Regions from separate parts of the Acetobacter pasteurianus genome, predicted to be linked through region 2. Evidence: predicted binding sites of a transcription regulator. Region 2 holds the regulator's gene; the other holds the start of a gene.
What was found. The regulator LexA, encoded in region 2, represses DNA repair genes until DNA is damaged. The targets are predictions, from matches to a motif close to TGTTCTANNTANGTTC.
Positions count from the first base shown of each region.

Region 1 (4,515 bases), on a different replicon from region 2:
CCATGGAATGATGTTCGAGGTTATTTTAGCGCTGTCGGATGCACCGGGTTGAAAGAACTTCCCGCACCATTCTCTGTCGCAGGTCAATTGGATATCAGCGGAACTCGTGGACTTGAGTTGAGAAGTGATGTCTCGTCCCCATTAATCTGGGCGCGTAATTGTGAGGCCCTTGAGATCTCTGACGGCTCACTATTGCGCCGTTTGGGTGGAAACATTGATCTTGATGGATCTGAATACACCATCCTGACGCCTGACAGCATGCCTCAAGCTTTCTCCCCATAACCGCTTTCACTTCTGCTAATGACTTACATGTTGATCATAAATCCGCAGGGAATGGTTAACCTATAAACCAAACCTGCGATATGTAACCTATATATTACACGGTTCAACTGACACTTATCGGTGCTAGTTCAAGTCCCAAAAAGAGAGAATGCCAATGTTTCTTTACCATGGCTCCCCAGATCGAAATCTCTTTCAGGATGAGTTTACCGTCACTGCAAAAGAAAGCTCGCGTCTGCAAGCTTTCTTTACCACCACTGATCCTGGAGTGGCTGCTCTCTATGCGGGGCCTGATGGCGTTGTCTACCGATTTAATGCCGATCAGACATCGATGCGCTCTGGTTATGATAAACAAATAATCCTTGATGGAAGGTGGGATCCTGATTCTACAGCACATAACTGCCCAATATCTGACGATCAGTATTTGCTGATTGAGAAATACTTGCTTAACAATCAGATTATTAAGGAAGGAGACTATCTCGATCTTTGCTCTGAGAACTTTTATTACGGATCAATGCAACCAGCAGATCAAAATACATGGCTGCGCGTACTCCATGATGATTTTTTACCCGCCGAGATGCCGGCCAGCAAACGAGAAGCAGTGGCAGGCGAATTGCTGAAACTATGCGGTTACACTGCCGTAGTGGGTTATGATTCCTCTGATGGGATGGAAAACGACTTCACTAAGCGATATTCGGAATCAAACTGGTCTGACGCAGCTCGCTTGGGCTGCAAGAAGGTATTACAGGGCATTCAAAGGGATCCAGTAGATTATGATTGGACACCCGTTGTCGCCTTTATGAACGGTACGAAACCAAACTTAAAAATTTGCGGCAAAAAGCAGGCATCACTTATCTTGGAACAGATCTCGGGCAGCAAAACCGATTATCGAGTATGCAGAGAGTTTCCCAATTGGATAGAGCCCGAAAAGATCGTAACGCCTGCCTCTTCCCTTTCCATGTCTGATCGTGCACCTGCCTATTGACCGCCCTTTCTGCCCCCTTCTGCCGCGGCCGCCCTCCGCCGCCATGAAGCGGATTTGCGGGATGGATTATTAGAGTGCTCATCCTGTGATCTACATCTACACACAGTAACAGAATGGCACGCAAAACATGAACGGACAAAACATGAACGGAGGCCTATCTCCAGATTTTAGGTTATGAAGAACCAACAGTCATTATCGTCTATATCTCCCATAACTATCAGGTCTTTCTTGACTCATACAGCTCGCGTGTTCTTTATATGTTCTCGTGAGTGAGTGAGGAGGCTAAGGATATGACTACGGGCTATGCAGGCGACAGGACAACAGGGTTCGCAAGCCCAGCTTCAGACGCCATTGAAGGGCCAATTGACCTTTCGGAAGTCCTGTCCTTATCAAAGCCCAATCGATACCCGGTTCGAGTAAGTGGCACGTCATTCTCCTCCCGCGGTGTCATGAATGGAGACGTACTGATTGCGGATACCGCGGGAGCGCCTGCATCTGGACGGTTAGTCATCGCAAGCGTCAGTGGGCAGATCATTCTCGCAGAACTACGGAATGATCATGGTCGCTGGCTTCTCATATCTGGAGACGGCAGTTCTCAACCTCTATACGTTGATCCCGCGAAGGATGTTGAAATTTGGGGAACCGTTACTGCCCTCGTAAGAACGGAGGTCTAACCCCAAATGTTCGGTCTGATTGATTGCAACTCCTTTTATTGCTCCTGCCAGAAGGCGTTTGACCCGCGATTGAAGCACCGGCCGGTTGTTGTTCTCAGCAATAACGATGGGTGCGCCATAGCACGCACGAAAGAAGCCAAGGATCTGGGTATTAAGATGGGCGATGCCTGGCATTTGATCAGGAATATTCGCAAATTGGAGCATGTGGCCTGGTTCTCCAGCAATTACCCACTTTATGCAGATATGTCCCGACGGGTTTATGAAGTGCTTTTGGATTATGTTCCTCGCGTTGAAGCATATTCAATTGACGAGATGTTCCTGGATCTGAGCGGATTTCATGAAGATCTGTCCGTAGTGTGCGAGCAGATACGAACAGCAGTCGACCAGATCACTAAAATCCCTACATGTGTAGGATGGGGGCCGACTAAATCAATCGCAAAATTAGCTAATTATATCGCTAAGGACAGGCCTGAACTGGAAGGGTTATGCGATCTCAGCGCCTCCAATGTGCGAGAGAGGTATTACCGCAATCTGTCAGTTAGTGAAGTCTGGGGAATAGGGCGCCGCCTCGCGCCAAGGTTGCATGATTCAGGGATACGCACGATCCAGAATTTCGTTGATGCAGATGAGGCATTTATCAGAAAGATTATGTCTGTCACGGGCGTAAGGCTTCAGGCCGAATTGCGAGGAGAAAATTGCCTCCCTCTGTCAGAAGCTCCAGGGCAGAGAAAGGGTATGGTGTGCTCCAGATCCTTCGGTTGCATGGTTACGGACTACACGAGCATGCGTGAGGCGATCTGCACATTCACATCTCGTGCCGCAGAAAAGCTTCGCGCAGAAGATCTTGAATGCGGACACTTGACTGTTTTCATCCAGACCAGCTCACATAGGCGTCAAGATGAGTGGTATGCCCCTCAGGTGTCCCTCTCCTTCCCGCCGACCAACAGCACATTCTCTCTTGTTAAGCATGCTACACGGCTGTTGGATGCTATTTGGAAAGATGGATTTCGCTATATGAAAGCCGGAGTGGGGCTTAATGATCTTGCTCCATCCAACAGGCAACATAGCCTATTTGTGCAGGAAGATGAACAAAAGTCGCGTGCATCAGATGTGATGGACGTTATAAATCGCAAGTTTGGACAAGGTACCCTTAACCTTCTGGGCGCAGGCATACAGAAGAAATGGGCGCCTAGGCAGAATATGCTATCGCCTCGCTACACTACCGATATTAACGAAATCATGGTTGCCACCACCTTCTAATTGGGAATAGAAGGTTTTCCTGCAAATGGGGTTGATGGTGCAAGGGATAAATATTTCGATTGTGGGTTGTCAGTCGGCCTTGGGCCTTGTGATAACATACCCATCCACTGAGACCGGCTTCAGTCTGTCTTGCAACCCTTGCGTTTCCAGCAGAAGTTCATTCTACTGCGGGCTGATGATTATGCATTGATGCTTCAATTCACATCATAGGCTCTGGGATAGTAGCCGGTCACAGTCACATAGTATCAATTTACAAGGTTTTAGATTTAATTATGGAAACACGCTTTCAATTTATCATTCCTGAAGGCTCTATTGTGAAAACTCTTGGAGTTCCTGCAACAGCAGAGTCTCCAGAAATACCAAGAAGAACCTATCCTGCTAGAAAATACCTAACAGACCTAGTGAGGAATGACCTAAAGGCGCATGTTCGCCTCCCCAAAAAAGATTTTGACGACTTTCTAGTTACAACCAAGACATTTCAACAAAAATTACGCATGGAGTCTGCAGCAGAGGGTGAACTCTCGCCATTTTTCAAGAAAAAATGGTAAGATCTGGATAGCATCAGCATGAAACAACATCGTGAGCACAAAATCACCAAAAGTGCAGTTTTGATTGAGCTGAATGGTGAGGCTGTAATTCTTAAAATATCTGCACAAGGGTGGAATGAAATTCTGGCCATAGCAGCACGCGAAGCCAAAGGGGAATTGTGTGTAGCTAAAGTGCCAAACCAAAATATCTTTGATCTTATATCTACTCAGGCCTAAGGACCTGCCTTAAATTGATGATTACCTAACCTTAGGCGCCCAGCATAACGGGGGTGACATCTCGAAATGTCTGTATTATATATATGCATAATATGAATGCACGGGTAAGAGATGATGATTAGAAGTAATATTGTTTTCATACAGGCATATTAACCGCAAGATGAATGTATTGCTTTTATTATTAGAAGAATTTTAATCATGAAATCTACATTGAAATTATTATTAACTCCAAAGAGAAAACTTCAAAAGGATGCAGAGTTATGCATCAACAGCTTTTTTGAAAAGCTTTTAATAGATCCCTTCACGCTATCCCAGAGATACTCTCCATCTGAATTGTGCCTACAAAACGAGTTTGAGCGCATTCAGAATATAGTTTCTTCTGATGAACGACCATTGATAGAGCATCCAGCACTACCTTTATTACGCATATTGTTTAAAAAATTACCTCCTTATATGGCTGTTATCGATATCAGATCCATAGGATCTGTTAGCGGATCCCGTGATCCCTTTACGAACGATCTGGATGCATTGCCCCAGACAGTGAACCACAATG
Region 1 covers NZ_CP039845.2:180,079-184,593, reverse strand. The annotation lists gene FCN51_RS00785 (hypothetical protein) at 1-282, shown strand, start outside; gene FCN51_RS00780 (hypothetical protein) at 437-1,264, shown strand; gene FCN51_RS00775 (LexA family protein) at 1,555-1,938, shown strand; gene FCN51_RS00770 (Y-family DNA polymerase) at 1,945-3,198, shown strand; gene FCN51_RS00765 (hypothetical protein) at 3,471-3,746, shown strand; gene FCN51_RS00760 (hypothetical protein) at 3,765-3,962, shown strand; gene FCN51_RS00755 (hypothetical protein) at 4,161-4,515, shown strand, end outside.
Region 1: FCN51_RS00775 (LexA family protein) is a predicted target of LexA. The motif match lies at 1,512-1,527, and genes of this name have one in related genera.

Region 2 (4,515 bases):
TGTGAACGGCCCGTTTGATCTAATTTGTGGCAATCTGATTATGCAATGGCTGCCAGAACCCGCAAAGGCTTTGCACACTCTTGCAGAGATTCTGGCTCCGGGTGGTGTGCTTGCGGTTTCTACATTGTTGGACGGCACATTTGCTGAATGGCAGCAGGCCTGTGCGCAAGAAGGGCAGCGAGCAGCAACTCCGGTTTATCCACAGTTAGCCAATGCACAGAATTGGCGCCCGTCTGCGTTTTCTGGTGGTTGGGCAGAGCAGGATATTGTGCAGGCTTTTGCAGATGGGCTGGATTTTGTAAGGCACCTGAAAGCCACAGGCGCATCTACCCCGCGTGAAGGATCTGTGCCGTTATCAGCCGTTCAATTACGGCACGTTGCATTGCGGTTTCAGCAGGCAGGATGCGCCATTACCTGGCGTGTGGGCTATGCCTGTTTCCGCAAGCCGCCGCGGAAAGGGGTGTTTGTAACGGGCACCGATACCGGTATTGGCAAAACGCTGGTTTCTGCCTGTTTGGTGCGGCGCTGGCAGGGGGCTTACTGGAAGCCCCTGCAAAGTGGTCTGGCGGATGAGGAAGGAGATACCCCTACGGTTAAGCTCCTTGCGGGAGATCCGCTTTGCTTCAAACCCGCGGGGGCTTTTCTTGCGCCTCTTTCTCCTGATGCCGCAGCGCGTGCAGAAGGTGTGCAGATTGATCCAGCCCAACTGGTGTTACCACAGGGTGAAGCAGATAAGCCGCTGGTTGTAGAAGGCGCAGGCGGTCTGATGGTGCCTGCAACGCCAGACCTGATGATGATTGATCTGGCCCAACGCTGGGGGCTGCCAGTAGTGCTGGTAGCACGCAGCAGCTTGGGCACGCTTAACCATACCTTGTTGAGCTTGGAAGCTTTGCGTGCACGGCAAATTGCTGTGGCTGGCGTGGTGCTAAGTGGCCCACTGAATGCGGAAAACCGTGAGACAATCGCGCAAAAAGGCAAGGTGCGCATTCTGGCAGAAGTGCCATTTTGTGCGGAAATCACGCCAGATGTGGTGTCTGAACTGGCAAAGCTTTTTCCGCAGCGGGACGATATGTGTCCAGAATAGAAAAACAGATACCTGCGGGGTAAGTTTTTTACTCCGCAGGCCGTTTACTTAATATTGGCGGATCAACCCGGCTAGGCAGCCCTGAATACGCAGTTTTTCAGCCGGAACAATACGGGTTTCATAGCTGGAATTGGCCGGTTCCAGCGCAATCATATTGCCCTTGCGGCGCAGGCGCTTGAGCGTAACTTCATGCTCATCAATCAGCGCCACCACAATCTGCCCGTTTTCGGCTTGATCCGTGCGGCGAATAATCACGCTGTCACCGTCCAGAATACCGGCATCCACCATGGAATCCCCAGCTACTTCCAGCGCGTAGTAATCACCACTGCCCAGCATTTCAGCAGGAACTGTGAGGACGTGGGAGGTATCAGGCACGGCTTCTATGGGCAGGCCAGCAGCAATGCGCCCATAAAGCGGGATTCTTACAGTTTCCGCTTTGGGGCGTGTAAAGCTGGCACGCACCACGTTGGGGGGAAGTTCCTGCATTTCTGGCAGTTGAATAACTTCCAGCGCCCGTGCCCGATGATGGTGACGGCGCAAGAACCCGCGTTCTTCCAGCCCGGAAATAAGCCGGTGAATGCCAGATTTGGAACGCAGGCCCATGGCCTCACGCATTTCATCAAAGGAAGGTGAGAAACCTGTCTGTTTAAGGTGCGAATCAATGAATAGTAGAAGTTTGTGCTGTTTGCGCGTCAGCATATCGCACCTCAAAAAGCGGCTGTCGTAATGAAAAGAAAATCTTGCGATTGTTCTATATAAGTTCTCTTTTTATGTCAAGGGAGCGATCAGGGCAGTCGGATAATCTGGCAGGGTGTGCCTGCTTTTTGCGCCGGGGCAAAGGGGGCACGAAGCACCAGAACCTGGCTTTGCCTGAGAATGTTCAGCTGTGCTGAATCCTGCCGGGAAAATGGCGTGGCCACAGGTACAGCGCCTTGCGGAGAGGGCGCAAGTGTTGCGCGTAAAAAATCCTGCCGGGCATCGTTTTCTTTCACATCACAACCCAGAATGGCGGCCTCTGTTTGCAGTTCATCGCCAACGGGTAGCCCCATTAGGGTATGCAGGGCAGGTGTTACAAACACAATGGAGCACACCATAGCGGCCACCGGGTTACCGGGTAGGCCAATAATGGGTGTGTTGCCCAGCCGGCCAGACATCAGCGGTTTGCCGGGGCGCATGGCAATTTTCCAGAAATCCTGCTGCAACCCAATTTCAGCCAGAGCAGGGCGCACCAGATCGTAATCCCCCACGCTTGCGCCACCAATGCTTACCAGCATGTCCAGTGATGCAGCTTGGCGGAACTGGGTTGTCAGGCTTTCCATGTTATCGCGCGCAATAGGGAGCATAATGGTCTCTGCGCCCTGTTGTTGCAGCAGGGCAGCCACCATAAAGGTGGCGGAATTGAAAATGCCATCTGCCGGGGCTGGGTCTCCAGGCAGGATAATTTCATCACCCGTGGCCAGAATACCCACGCGCGGGCGGCGCGAAACCGTAAGCCAAACATGCCCGCCCGCAGCAGCCAGCCCGATATCACGTGGTCCGAGTCTGCGCCCTGCGGGCAACAACTCATCGTTTTTCTGAAAATCCTGCCCCTGCTGGCGAATATACTGCCCTTGGCGTGCCGGGGCTGTCAGCTTGGCGTGATCGCCTTCACGCTGCACGTTTTCCTGAATGATGACGGTATCTGCGCCAACGGGAATTTGCGCGCCGGTAAATAGCCGCACACATTCCCCTTTCTGCACCGTAACAGCGCATGGATGGCCTGCGGGTGCTTCGCCCACAATGCGCAAAACCGCGCCTTCCAGCGCGTCTTCGGCTTTGGCGGCATATCCATCCATTGCGGAAACAGAAACCGGTGGGTTGGCCGTGCGGGCATGAACGGGCTGGGCCAGCACGCGGCCACAGGCCTGCGAAAGCGGCACAATTTCCTGCCCGCATGTTTTCAGGTTTTCAAGAATTCGGGCGCGCGCAACAGCCACATCCAGCATGAAAAGTCCTCCTTTTTTGGCCTGTTGCACCGCTTTGATGCAAGAATACTTGACCTTTTGCACTTGTATGCGCATTTTGCCGGCACTTGAACACCGTCGGTGCCGTTTATGCGGCTCCGTACATCATGCTCTGCTGAGGAAGTCATGGCCAAGACCAACGTTATCAAGATCCGTCTCGTCTCCACGGCGGACACCGGTTACTTCTACGTGACCAAGAAAAATGCTCGTGCGCACACCGGTAAAATGGAACTGAAGAAGTACGATCCGGTTGCTCGCAAGCACGTCGTGTTCCGCGAAGCCAAGATCAAATAATCTGCATTCTTCGGAATGTGGATATGAAAAACGGCGCTCTCGGGCGCCGTTTTTTTTATGCCTGCATGCGCCGGAAGAATGCGTTGTCCGGCACAGATTTTAAGGGATGGCGCTTAAAACAGCGGGTCTCGCCTATCGTAAGGCACAACAATATCGTTACGGTCTGCCATGTTCAGCATGGCGCGGGCGCGTTCATCCAGAATATCTGTATCCAGAGATTGCTCACGCAAGCCGTTGACGCGGCGGTGCCATGCAGCCTGCTCGGCAATGGCATCCTGTTTGGATTGCTTGGCCTGTTCCAGCAGCCCCAATTGCTGCCTGTAGGCCTGAATACCGTGATCACCCTGCGTTGCGTTCCAGCCAAAATAGCCTGCAATGCCAAGAAAAACCAAAGGGGGCACAACCGCCCGCACTGTGCGACGAATGAAACGACCGATCTGCACTCTGGCGCTGCCTTTTTTCTGGTTCTGTGCAGTTTAGCCTGCACCTCTGGGTCTTCCTTTCTGTCTAAACCATGAAGTGTGGCAGCGCCAAGGCATGAGCGCATGAAAAAAGCCGCCTCCGGGTGGGAGAGCGGCTTTTTTGTAACCTGTTGCGCTAAAAGCGCTGTGGCTTAGGCATTTTTCAGAATGGTGCGGCCTGCATAGCGTGCAGCCGTTGCCAGTTCCTGCTCAATACGGATGAGCTGGTTGTATTTGGCTGTCCGATCGGAACGAGAGAGAGAACCGGTTTTGATCTGCCCACAGTTTGTGGCCACAGCCAGATCAGCAATGGTGGAATCTTCTGTTTCACCGGAGCGATGGCTCATTACAGCGGTGTAACCAGCACGATGCGCCATTTCCACGGCCTGAAGTGTTTCCGTAAGTGTGCCAATCTGGTTGACCTTCACCAGCAGAGAGTTGGCAACACCAGCCTGAATGCCGCGGCGCAGGCGTTCCGGGTTGGTCACAAACAGATCATCTCCAACCAGCTGGATTTTCTTGCCCAGTTCCTGCGTCAGCAGGGCCCAGCCTTCCCAGTCATCTTCGGCCATGCCGTCTTCAATGGAAACAATCGGGTAACGGCTTACAAGGTCAGACAGGTAGGACACCATGCCAGCGGAATCGAATGCCTTGCCTTCTCCCTTCAGGTTGT
Region 2 covers NZ_CP039846.2:131,713-136,227, reverse strand. The annotation lists gene bioD (dethiobiotin synthase) at 1-1,084, shown strand, start outside; gene lexA (transcriptional repressor LexA) at 1,133-1,783, opposite strand; gene FCN51_RS13865 (molybdopterin molybdotransferase MoeA) at 1,870-3,144, opposite strand; gene rpmG (50S ribosomal protein L33) at 3,214-3,381, shown strand; gene FCN51_RS13855 (FtsB family cell division protein) at 3,495-3,824, opposite strand; gene eno (phosphopyruvate hydratase) at 3,995-4,515, opposite strand, start outside.